One region of the Enterobacter sichuanensis genome, then DNA from elsewhere that is predicted to be linked to it. Evidence: predicted binding sites of a transcription regulator. Region 1 holds the regulator's gene; each other region holds the start of a gene.

The links. The regulator LexA, encoded in region 1, represses DNA repair genes until DNA is damaged. The targets are predictions, from matches to a motif close to TNCTGTATGTACATACAGNA.
Region 2: the regulator LexA is predicted to act here: its motif matches at 1,085-1,104, upstream of mutH (DNA mismatch repair endonuclease MutH).
Region 3: the regulator LexA is predicted to act here: its motif matches at 1,375-1,394, upstream of sbmC (DNA gyrase inhibitor SbmC).
Region 4: the regulator LexA is predicted to act here: its motif matches at 1,480-1,499, upstream of sulA (SOS-induced cell division inhibitor SulA).

The regions. Positions count from the first base shown of each region.
Region 1 covers NZ_CP027986.1:317,312-320,441, forward strand. The annotation lists gene plsB (glycerol-3-phosphate 1-O-acyltransferase PlsB) at 1-653, opposite strand, end outside; gene C1N69_RS01480 (diacylglycerol kinase) at 808-1,176, shown strand; gene lexA (transcriptional repressor LexA) at 1,285-1,893, shown strand; gene dinF (MATE family efflux transporter DinF) at 1,957-3,130, shown strand, end outside.
Region 2 covers NZ_CP027986.1:3,800,902-3,804,031, forward strand. The annotation lists gene ptsP (phosphoenolpyruvate--protein phosphotransferase) at 1-107, opposite strand, end outside; gene rppH (RNA pyrophosphohydrolase) at 120-650, opposite strand; gene mutH (DNA mismatch repair endonuclease MutH) at 1,334-2,026, shown strand; gene C1N69_RS18355 (YgdI/YgdR family lipoprotein) at 2,155-2,373, shown strand; gene C1N69_RS18360 (NADP(H)-dependent aldo-keto reductase) at 2,505-3,130, shown strand, end outside.
Region 3 covers NZ_CP027986.1:3,021,548-3,024,677, forward strand. The annotation lists gene C1N69_RS14640 (FUSC family protein) at 1-793, opposite strand, end outside; gene sbmC (DNA gyrase inhibitor SbmC) at 886-1,359, opposite strand; gene dacD (serine-type D-Ala-D-Ala carboxypeptidase DacD) at 1,479-2,645, opposite strand; gene sbcB (exodeoxyribonuclease I) at 2,844-3,130, shown strand, end outside.
Region 4 covers NZ_CP027986.1:1,633,881-1,637,010, reverse strand. The annotation lists gene yccS (YccS family putative transporter) at 1-719, shown strand, start outside; gene C1N69_RS07655 (TfoX/Sxy family DNA transformation protein) at 676-1,302, opposite strand; gene sulA (SOS-induced cell division inhibitor SulA) at 1,520-2,029, shown strand; gene ompA (porin OmpA) at 2,384-3,130, shown strand, end outside.

The DNA.
Region 1 (3,130 bases):
TTGAACAGATCCTGACGCGCCGGGAGACGTGGCCCGACGGCAGCCAGGCGCTGACGGGCGAAGTGCATACGCGCCACGCGCGCCAGTTTTTGCGCGATGATCTTGTCGGTGCCGTGCTCGTCCGCCATTCGACGCAGCGACACGGAAGGGGAGAAACGGACGAAACTGTCGCGTCCCAGCCAGGAGACCGCAAAGAACTTCTGGATGCCGTTAAGCATGCGCAACGGTGGGTTCTCTTCCCCTTTTTCGCGGCCCGGGCGGCGACCAAACATCACCGACACCGGCACCATCTGTACATCCAGGTCAGGATTGCTGCGGTGCAGGTCGAGATAGTCATGGAACAGCTTGATGGACTCTTCCTTTGGCGTGTAATAGGTAAACACACGCGGCCCACCGTGGATGAACACGTAGCGCGGCAGCAGCGTACCGTCAACTTCCAGCGGTTCAAGCGGGTCAGGTAAGTCATGCGCCAGACACTGGGCGCGAAGCGTCAGTAAGTCTGCCTTCGAGTTATAAGGCAAAACATACATAATGGGACGCGACGTATCGAGCCCCAATTCCAGCGCGGGTTCTGCTGGGATAGACTTGCTTTTTACCAGGATGCTTAATGGTAAATTAAGTAATTTGTAGTAAATTCGTGGCCAGCCGGACATAAACGATGTAAAGCCTCTGGTTAATAATGCAATTGCGGCGCAAGGATAACAGAAAGCGCGCAAAATTTCTGTTGTTACCCGTCATACTTCAGGCTGTAGCGAAACGCGTTACGGCCCCTGTTACTGACGCTCTTTTTTAAAAAAGGTTCTTTTAATGGCCAATAATACCACTGGGTTAACCCGAATCATCAAAGCTGCTGGCTACTCCTGGAAAGGTTTTCGCGCCGCGTGGGTCAACGAAGCTGCCTTCCGCCAGGAGGGCATCGCCGCGATTGTCGCGGTGATTATCGCCTGTTTCCTTGATATTGATGCGATAACGCGCGTTCTTCTGATCGGATCCGTATTGTTGGTGATGATAGTGGAAATTCTGAATAGCGCTATTGAGGCCGTTGTGGATCGTATCGGCTCTGATTTCCACGAACTTTCAGGCCGGGCAAAAGACATGGGCTCTGCTGCCGTGTTGCTGTCGATTATCACTGCCGTTATCACCTGGGTCACGCTGCTTTGGTCACATTTCCGATGAGCCTCGAGGAATAATTAAGTCCCTGGTTTTTTGTGCAGTTTTTGGTTCCAAAATCGCCTTTGACTGTATATACTCACAGCATAACTGTATATACACCCAGGGGGCGGAATGAAAGCGTTAACGACCAGGCAGCAAGAGGTGTTTGATCTCATTCGGGATCATATCGGCCAGACGGGTATGCCACCCACGCGTGCGGAAATCGCGCAGCGTCTGGGCTTCCGTTCTCCGAATGCTGCCGAAGAACACCTGAAAGCGCTGGCGCGTAAGGGTGTCATTGAGATTGTTTCGGGCGCGTCACGGGGTATCCGCCTGCTGGTGGAAGAAGAGACGGGCATTCCGCTGGTAGGGCGTGTTGCTGCAGGTGAGCCTTTACTGGCTCAGCAGCATATTGAAGGCCATTACCAGGTCGATCCTGGTATGTTCAAACCGAGCGCTGATTTCCTGCTGCGCGTAAGCGGTATGTCGATGAAAGACATCGGCATTCTTGATGGCGATCTGCTTGCGGTTCACAAAACGCAGGATGTACGAAACGGCCAGGTTGTGGTCGCACGCATTGATGATGAAGTGACCGTCAAGCGTCTGAAAAAACAGGGTAACACCGTACAGTTACTGCCTGAAAACAGCGAGTTCTCCCCGATTGTGGTGGACCTCCGTGAACAGAACTTCTCTATCGAAGGACTGGCGGTTGGGGTGATTCGCAACGGTGAATGGCTTTAATCTTTTCCTGACAGGCTACAGCTCCGCTGTAGCCTGATTCATTTCCCACTTCCGGTATTTTTCATGTCACTGCTGACGGCATCCGATAAGGCATTGTGGCGTCTTGCTTTGCCGATGATTTTCTCCAATATCACCGTGCCCTTGCTGGGGCTGGTCGATACCGCCGTTATTGGTCATCTGGATTCGCCTGTTTATCTTGGCGGCGTGGCGATTGGCGCGACGGCAACCAGCTTTCTGTTCATGTTGCTGCTCTTTTTGCGCATGAGTACGACCGGCCTTACCGCGCAGGCTTACGGTGCAAAAGATCCGTTGCGTCTGGCGCGTGCGCTGGTACAGCCGATGATGCTTGCGCTTGGCGCAGGGGCGTTGATCGTTTTACTGCGCGCTCCCCTGATTGACCTTGCACTCCATATCGTTGGCGGCAGCGAGGCAGTACTGGAACAGGCGCGGCGTTTTCTTGAAATCCGCTGGCTTAGCGCGCCCGCCTCGCTGGCTAATCTGGTTCTACTGGGGTGGCTCCTGGGCGTCCAGTATGCCCGTGCGCCTGTCATTCTGCTGGTGGTGGGCAACCTGCTCAACATTGTGCTGGATGTCTGGCTGGTAATGGGGCTGCAAATGAACGTGCAGGGGGCAGCGCTGGCGACGGCGATTGCCGAATACGGGACCTTTATTATTGGTCTGTGGATGGTCTGGCGTGTGCTGGTGATGCGCGGGATTTCCCTTGCGCTGCTCAAAACCGCCTGGCGCGGCAATATCCGTAAGCTGCTGGCGCTCAACCGTGACATCATGCTGCGTTCATTGCTGCTTCAACTCTGCTTTGGTGCACTGACGGTCTTTGGCGCACGGCTCGGGCCAGACATCGTTGCGGTTAATGCCGTCCTGATGACGCTGCTGACCTTTACCGCCTATGCGCTGGACGGCTTTGCCTATGCGGTTGAAGCGCATTCGGGGCAGGCGTATGGCGCACGGGAAAGCGGGCATCTGCGGGATGTCTGGCGGGCGGCCTGTCGACAGTCGGGTCTGGTGGCGTTGGCATTCGCGCTGATTTACGCCTGCTTTGGCGAACAGATTATCGCGTTACTCACCTCCCTGCCGGCACTGCGCGAACTGGCGAGCCATTATCTCATCTGGCAGGTCATTTTGCCGGTGGTGGGTGTCTGGTGTTATCTGCTGGACGGCATGTTTATTGGCGCGACGCGCGGAGCCGAAATGCGTAACAGCATGGCTGTCGCGGCGG
Region 2 (3,130 bases), 1.2 Mb from region 1:
TCGGTCTCCATCGCAAGACAGATGTCAGTGACCAGAATATTCAGCGCCTCGTTCAGACGCGGCGCACTGGCCACCTTCTCGACTATTTCTCGCAAGCGGGTGAGCATGATTTGCGTAGCTTAACCTCTTTTACGTCGCCAGGCAGGTGCGCTCTGCGGCTTAGGCGGGATCTCCTGAAGCTGCATCACCACACTTGCAAACTCTTTCATCACCCTACGGTAAACATCGCGTTTAAATGACACGACCTGACGAACAGGATACCAATAGCTCACCCAGCGCCAGCCATCAAACTCCGGCGTACTGCTGGTCTGCATATTGATGTCTGAATCGTTACCCACCAACTGCAACAGAAACCATTTCTGTTTCTGGCCGATACAAACCGGCTTTGTGTCCCAACGCACCAAACGTTTCGGTAACTTGTAACGCAACCAGTTGCGGGTCGAAGCCAGAATACGAACATCTTTCCGGCTTAAACCGACCTCTTCAAAAAGCTCCCGGTACATCGCTTGTTCTGGGGACTCTCCCGGATTGATCCCGCCTTGCGGGAACTGCCAGGAGTGCTGACCATACCGCCGGGCCCACATTACCTGGCCCTGACGATTACAAATTACTATTCCTACGTTCGGGCGGTAGCCATCGTCATCAATCACCGGACTACCCCAAACTAAACCTTATATATGAATGATTGTTTCACACTACAGGGAGGCGGTAAACCACTCTCTTACAGGCCTGCAACCTAATAACATTTGAATAACTCACAAATAAGTGCTGAGTTATAAACAGATGTGAGGCAGAGAGGGGAATTTTATTCACCTTTTCTGTGGATATAGTTGTGAAGAAGTGTCTGATTACCGATGAACAACCTTTATCACCGCCGTTCCCCCTCTTATACCAACTGAATATAATTTCTTTATTTACAGTCAGTTAAATGCAGATCGGTAAACAAAAAGCAGAATAGCGTGACGATCATCACATCAGAGATCGTTGTGCTGATGAAAGATCGAACAGCGTCGGTTTTATCCACAGATTGTGCCAATAAGTTAGTCACAATTTGTGTGAAAATTCGATTTTCATCGCACGTCAAGGCTGTAGATTGAAACAGTAGTCAGGGTTATGCCCAGTTATCCCATTTTTCTGTGGATAACATGGTGTAAGATCCTGTTCATTGTCAGTGACCAGATTTGAACAACCGCTTTTCCGCCCACGGTGAAACGATTTCAACGCGACAAAATATCCAATAAATCATAGACATGTCATATTGGTACAGAAAAAGTTAAACTCTATCCACAGGGGACAATTTCTTCGTTTATTTTTTAATCAAAAGGTTACCATCATGCATCCGCTTACACCCTTGCTTTCACCGCCCTCCAGCGAGAGCCAGTTGCTACAACAGGCCCAGCGCCTGGCAGGCTTTTCGCTTGGCGAGCTGGCCGCCATGGCAGGGCTGCCGATCCCGAAGGATCTGAAGCGGGATAAAGGCTGGATCGGCATGCTGCTCGAGCTCTGGCTGGGCGCCAGCGCAGGGAGTAAACCTGAGCAAGATTTTGCCGCCCTTGGCGTGGAGTTAAAAACCATTCCCATAGACCGTCAGGGGAAGCCGCTTGAAACCACGTTTGTCTGCGTTGCGCCATTAACCGGCAATACCGGCGTAACGTGGGAAACCAGCCATGTTCGCCATAAGCTGAAGCGCGTCCTGTGGGTACCGGTTGAAGGCGAGCGGGCGATCCCGCTGGCCGATCGTCGCATTGGCGCCCCGCTGCTCTGGAGCCCAACCGATGATGAGGAGCACCAGCTGCGTCTGGACTGGGAGGAGCTGATGGACATGATTGTGCTTGGGCAGGTAGAGCGCATTACTGCCCGACACGGAGAAGTGTTACAGCTGCGTCCGAAAGCGGCGAACAGTAAAGCGCTCACTGAGGCCATCGGCGCACAGGGTGAACCCATACTGACTCTGCCACGCGGTTTTTATCTCAAAAAGAATTTTACCGGCGCGCTGCTGGCACGCCATTTCCTGCTTAACACATAGTTTTTTACTTATTTTGAGAGCTCTCAAACATAATCACCTGGTTTTTAAGATTTTACCGCTTTCTCCATTCGCCATATCGGGTTAATACTAGACTATGATTTGATACGAGCCAGATGAGGACAATAACGATGAAAAAATGGGCAGTGTTAGTTTCAGCAGTCGGTTTAGCCTTTGCCGTATCGGGTTGTAGCAGCGATTACGTCATGGCGACAAAAGACGGTCGAATGATCCTGACTGACGGCAAACCCGAAGTCGATGATGATACCGGTCTGGTCAGCTACCGCGACCAGGAAGGCAATAAAATGCAGATCAATCGCGACGAAGTCTCGCAAATTATCGAGCGATAAACAGAGAGAGGTCAGTAGCTTGCTGGCCTTTTTGATTTTTTTCTTCCCCTTTTGCTTCCCCTCTGCCATGTTTATATTCCTTTGTCGGGAACACCCTGACGCGGTCTATATGTCTCATGAGGAAGCCGGCTATGCATTATCACCGTATCCCCCACAGCGCTCTCGAAATAAGCCAACTGGGGTTGGGCACGATGACATTTGGTGAACAAAACAGCGAAGCCGATGCCCATGCACAACTCGATTATGCCGTCAGCCAGGGCATTAACCTGATTGATGTAGCAGAGATGTACCCTGTTCCACCCCGTCCGGAAACGCAGGGACTTACCGAAACGTATGTGGGTAACTGGCTGGCAAAACACGGTAACCGTGAAAAGCTGGTGATCGCCTCAAAAGTCAGTGGCCCGGCGCGCAACAACGATACCGGGATCCGCCCGAATCAGATCCTCGATCGCAAAAATATCCGCGCCGCGCTGGATGCCAGCCTGAAGCGTCTGCAGACCGACTACCTCGATCTGTACCAGGTACACTGGCCACAGCGCCCCACTAACTGCTTTGGTAAGCTTGGCTACAGCTGGAATGAAAGCGCCCCTGCCGTGACGCTGCTGGAAACACTGGAAGCGCTGGCCGAGTGCCAGCGCGCGGGGAAAATCCGCTACATTGGCGTCTCTAACGAAACGGCCTTTGGGGTGATGCGCTATCTGCATCTGGCGGATAAACACGATCTGCCGCGCATCGTCACCATCCAGAACCCGTACAG
Region 3 (3,130 bases), 2.0 Mb from region 1:
CGTTAAGCATCAACAGGTGGCTGGGGCGCGAGGCCCAGTGCGCATTGATTTGCAGCTCAAGCATGCACACCAGATTGCGGCTTACCGTCTGGATGGCTTCGAAAATCGCTTTCTGAATATGGGTTTCCTTGCTGGCGGGCGTGATCAGACCGCGCATTTTGACCACGTCGTTGAGGATAGTTTGCAGATGCTTTTCCAGCCGGGGACGTTCAACCAGGTTTGGAGAAAAACCGGCCTGATAGACGCGGTTAAATGCGGTCACATAGTTGGCCATCTGAATACGCCAGTGCAAGAAAGCGCGCTGCGGCCAGATACCGGTGAAGAGCATGGCCAGCAGTGAACCGAGGATAACATCCCCGCTTCGCCAGAGCGCGGTAGTCATATCCCCGGCAGGGGCGCCGACCACCACCGCGAGAGTAATACCAATCAGCAACGCCTGATATGGCTTTTTGCCCAGCGCCAGCCAGCCGCACAGGAACATGGCGGCACCACACCATGCCAGCATGACCGGAAACGAAATAAGCTCCAGCTTCAGGGCGATAAGCCCAAGTGCCGAGCCTGACACGGTCCCACCAATTCGCTCGAAGGCGCGTGGGACGACGTTTCCCCAAAACGAGATGGGCCCCATCACCACCACCAGCGTGATCAGCGGCCACGTCCCTTCCGGGATATCCAGCAAACGGACCAGTACAAACGTCAATACGAACGCCAGCGCAATGCGACACCCATGCACCACGCGGTAGTGTTTGTATAACCGAATTTCAAAAGGGGTTAATGATTTGTCGGGACGCACACCCGCTCTCCAGCTACACGGCAAATCACAATTGTACTGTGTTTTCAGCCGGGCGGATCGCTCCCGGCTGAAAAACCCTTCATTTAACAAGCTTAAACGGGTTTGTGCTCCACCGCGATAAACATCTCAATATCCCAGTAGCCGTCTGCATTGCCGTCATTGAGATAGCGCTCGAAGCAGGGTTTGAGCGCCATCTGGTATTTATTGTCCTGCAACAGGGAATTGAAGAACTGATACCACGGCGTCGCGAAGTCGTAGTTTTCCACGCGGGCCGTTGCCACAGCATAGTCCCCACCCGCGATTTCCGTCATCATGACGCCTTCACTGTTTTCCGGAATGATGAAATCGTCCGGCACCGTGACGGCCGTATCACAGCGCAATTTTTCTGCCGGGACCTCATCCGGGTTGTCGTAGTAGACCGCAACCCACTCCAGCGGCTGAATGTGACGCCCGTCCACCCACATCACCAGCTGTTCAAAGCCCTGTTTTACCGTATGTTCCCACGGCCCGACCAAATGAAAACCGGCAATCTTACGTTTCTGTTGCTGCTTAATGCTGTAGTCCATGCTGCCTCCATTTATTACTGTATATTTATACACTATAAAGCGGATTGTGCGGGTTCAGCAAACGTGAAGTGTTTATTATGTGAGCAGACTCGCAACCCTGCCAGTCTGCTCAACGGCACTTAAAGCGCGTGATGCAGATAATCGCTCAGGCGGGAGAACATGCCGCCTTTATCAACGGCTTCCAGCGTCACCAGCGGCCAGTGCGCCACCACTTTGTCGCGATCATAGAGCTGGATCTCCCCGACCCGCTGATGCGCGGCAATCGGTGCTTCCAGCTCTTTTTTGTCCAGCACGTACTTAGCTTTGATGTTTGGCACTTCCGCTTTCGGCAGGGCCAGCCAGAAGTCCTGGTCGGTGCCCAGCTTCACCTGTTCTTTATCGCCGTACCAGATTCGCTCTGTCCCCACCTTTTTACCGTTATGCAGGATCTGGACGGTATCGAAATTCTGCTGCCCCCAGTGCAGGAGTTTCCGGGCCTGGTCCTCACGCCCTTTCGGGCTGTCCGCGCCCATTACCACGGCAATCAAACGACGCTGACCGTCAACGGCAGACGCAATCAGGTTAAAGCCCGCCCCCGAGGTGTGCCCCGTTTTCAGCCCGTCCACGTTCATGGTTTTATCCCACAGCAGACCGTTGCGGTTTTGCTGGGTGATCCCGTTCCAGGTAAGGCTCTTTTCGCTGTACATATGGTAAAACTCAGGCTCGCCGTGGATGATGGCCCGGGAGAGGACGGCCAAATCGTAGGCTGAACTGTGCTGGCCCGGCGCGTCCAGCCCGTGGACGGTTTCAAAGTGCGTATCGCGCAGGTTCAGCTTTTGCACATAGTCATTCATCATCTTCACAAACTGCGGCTGGCCGCCCGCCACGTGATCGGCCAGCGCCACGCAGGCGTCGTTACCGGAATCGACAATCAGACCACGGCTCAGATCGCGTACGGAGACACGATCGCCCTCTTTCAGGAACATGAGCGACGATCCGTCAAAAACCGGGTTCCCTTTGGCCCACGCATCACGGCCGACGGTGACAATGTCCTCCGGGGAGATACGATGGCTGTCAATGGCCCGATCCACCACATAGCCCGTCATCAGCTTGGTCAGGCTCGCCGGATTACGTTGTTGATGTTCGTTGCCCGCCGTTAAGATCTGACCAGTCGTGTAATCCATCAGCACCCAGGAGCCCGCCTGAATGGCCGGCGGCTGCGGCGAAAAATCCAGTGGTTCGGCCGCAAAGGCAGATGAGACACTCGAAGCGAGTAAAGAAACAGCAATAAACAGACGGCGTTTCAACGGTATATCCTCAGGTCATTAAAAATCGATGACCTTTTTACGGGAGTTCCGCTGTCGTTACCTGGCTTAATTGCAAAAAAATGTGACAGAGCGCATATTTTTCTCTGAAGGCGACGCGCAAATTTGCGACATGGCGGCGCTTTTTATTCGGTCTGACCCGCACGATCGTTTACCATAGTGACGTCAATTTTTAACAGGATGGTATTACTGGTGTCTGACTCTGCCGCACGCCCGACTTTTTTATTCCACGACTACGAAACCTTTGGCACACACCCGGCGCTGGACCGACCGGCGCAGTTTGCCGCCATCCGCACCGACGACGAATTCAATATCATTGGCGAGCCTGAGGTTTTTTACTGCAAACCCGCAGATGACTATCTGCCTCAGCCTAGCGCGGTGATGGTCACCGGGATCACCCCTCAGGAAGCGCGGGAGAAAGGCGTTAACGAGGCAGAGTTCGCCCGCCGCATCCACGATCTGTTTAC
Region 4 (3,130 bases), 1.3 Mb from region 1:
TGCAGTACGCGCATGCCACCATGTTTATTACGCTGCTGGTGTTGCTCTGCTTTAACCTGCTGGGTGAAGGGTTTGAAGTCGCCCTGCCCAGGGTGATCGATACCCTGATAGGCTGCGCCATCGCCTGGGCGGCAGTCAGCTTTATCTGGCCGGACTGGCGTTTTCGTAATTTGCCGCGCGTGGTTGAGCGGGCGTTGAACGCCAACTGTCGATACCTTGACGCCATTCTGGAGCAGTACCACCAGGGGCGCGATAACCGCCTGGCCTACCGGATAGCACGCCGCGATGCACACAACAGCGATGCTGAGCTGGCTTCTGTTGTTTCGAACATGTCAACGGAGCCTCGCGCCACCGCAGAAATTCGTGAGACAGCCTTCCGTCTGTTGTGCCTGAACCATACCTTTACCAGCTACATTTCGACGCTGGGTGCCCACCGCGAGAAGCTCACCAACCCGGGTATTCTCAACCTGCTGGACGACGCCGTATGCTACGTCGATGACGCACTTCATCATCGACCGGCGGATGAACCACGGGTGCAACAGGCACTGGATGAACTGGCTCAGCGCATTGCGCATCTTGATCCGGGCAACGACAGCAAAGCGCCGCTGGTTCTTCAGCAAATCGGCCTGCTCATCGCTTTGCTGCCTGAAATTTGCCGGCTGCAGCAGCAAATCGCTACCTGGAGGAGTGATTATCCTGTGCCTCAGGTAGCGCATTAAACCACTCCGTCAGCTCCCGGCGAATACCTGCCGGGAGCGCCGCCTCATGCAGCCCCTCAATCGCCCCTTCCAGCGCGAAGAGCACTTTTATACTCAGCGCTTTATTTTTCGCCCGCATCTTCAGCCAGCTGGCTCTGGCGCCCAGCGCCCGGAGTGTCTCTTCATTGGTGATACCGGCTTCAAACAGCAGGACTTCAAGCTGAAAAGTCAGGTTCGGCAGATCCTTAAGTCGGTTTCGTTGATGCCGCAGGTTGCGCTCTTTTCTTGCGGCACTGAGGGCATACGAGGAGAGCTGAAGCAGCCGCTCTCTGTCCTGCCATAAGCCGTCGTCAACACGATAATAGTTGAGCAGTACCGGACGACCTCGCTTCATCAGCGTTAAAAACGAGGCGGCATTTTTTACACAGTATTTTGCACTTTCCTCACACGCACGAAGATATAGTTCGCCGTCTGACACCATGGCAAAGACCGCATCATCCACCGCCAGGGTGTAACCGCCAAACAGCGCACGATGATGGATTTCGCCCAGCGGAGAGAGGTATTCCTGGGATTTATAAATCCGTTCATAAGATATCTTTTTCATGATATTTCCCTTGAAAATCATATGCTAACCACGACTTTTCTTACTAACGGATCCGTTAGCAGGAAAATAGGCAACTTGTCGCCGTTGAGCAAGATGATTTTTCGAGGGGCATCAAGATTGAATGAATTTTGCGAGTCGCTTTCCGAAAATGAGGTTGATCTTTATGCACACAGGGGTTACTGTATATTCATACAGTAACTACAGGGCTGGAATGAATATGTACACTTCAGGCTATGCAAATCGCTCAACCTCTCTCTCTTCTACCGCAGGCAATGTCGCGCAGAATTCCGTCGAGCGTGTGTCCACGGGGCTTATCAGTGAAGTGGTTTATCGTGAAGACCAGCCCCTGTTGACGCAACTTCTGTTGTTGCCGTTATTGCAACAGCTTGGCCAGCAATCGCGCTGGCAGCTCTGGCTCACGCCTCAGCAAAAGCTGAGCCGTGAGTGGGTTCAGTCCGCGGGCCTCCCGCTGACAAAGGTTATGCAGATTAATCAACTCTCGCCTTGCGATACCGTTGAGTCGATGATCCGTGCGTTACGCACTGGAAATTACAGCGTGGTAATTGGCTGGTTGCCAGAAGAACTGACGGAAGAGGAACATTTCCGTCTGACGGAAGCGGCTGAAGAGGGGAACGCGATCGGGTTTATTATGCGTCCGGTTCGTTCGGATTCTTACCGCAGAGGACAACTTTCTGGGCTAAAAATTCACTCAAATTTGTATCATTGAGTGAAATTAAGATTATTCCTGGAATTTTTTTTGACAGCGAGATGGGATTTTAGTTCCCCACCTCAAAACTGCGGCAAGGCTTGTCTGGTGCGGTTCTCCTTAATTTTATTGCACAAAATTCGTTCAGAAAATGTTAAATATTAGGTATACGGAACTTTTTTTTTCATATGCCTGACGGACTTCACACTTGTAAGTTTTCAGCTACGTTGTAGACTTTACATCGCCAGGGGTGCTCGGCCTAAGCCGAAGATATCGGTAGATTTATATTTGACCACGCCCCCCGGTGAAGGATTTAACCGTGATTCTCTCTTGAGACTTTCATGGCGAATTTTGGATGATAACGAGGCGCAAAAAATGAAAAAGACAGCTATCGCGATTGCAGTGGCACTGGCTGGCTTCGCTACCGTAGCGCAGGCCGCTCCGAAAGATAATACCTGGTATGCAGGTGGTAAACTGGGCTGGTCTCAGTTCCACGACACCGGCTGGTACAACAGCAGCCTGAACAATGATGGCCCAACTCACGAGAGCCAGCTTGGTGCAGGTGCGTTCGGTGGCTATCAGGTTAACCCGTATGTTGGTTTTGAAATGGGTTACGACTGGTTAGGTCGTATGCCATACAAAGGCGACACCGTAAACGGCGCTTTCAAAGCACAGGGCGTTCAGCTGACCGCTAAACTGGGTTACCCAGTAACCGACGATCTGGACGTGTACACCCGTCTGGGCGGCATGGTATGGCGCGCTGACTCCAGCAACAGCATCGCTGGCGACGACCATGACACCGGTGTTTCCCCAGTATTCGCTGGTGGCGTTGAGTGGGCTATGACCCGTGACATCGCTACCCGTCTGGAATACCAGTGGGTTAACAACATCGGCGACGGCAACACCGTTGGTGTTCGTCCAGACAACGGCATGCTGAGCGTAGGTGTTTCCTACCGTTTCGGCCAGCAGGAAGAAGCAGCACCAGTTGTTGCTCCAGCGCCGGCTCCAGCTCCAGAAGTACAGACCAAGCACTTCACTCTGAAGTCTGACGTTCTGTTCAACTTCAACAAAGCTACCCTGAAACCAGAAGGTCAGCAGGCACTGGATCAGCTGTACACCCAG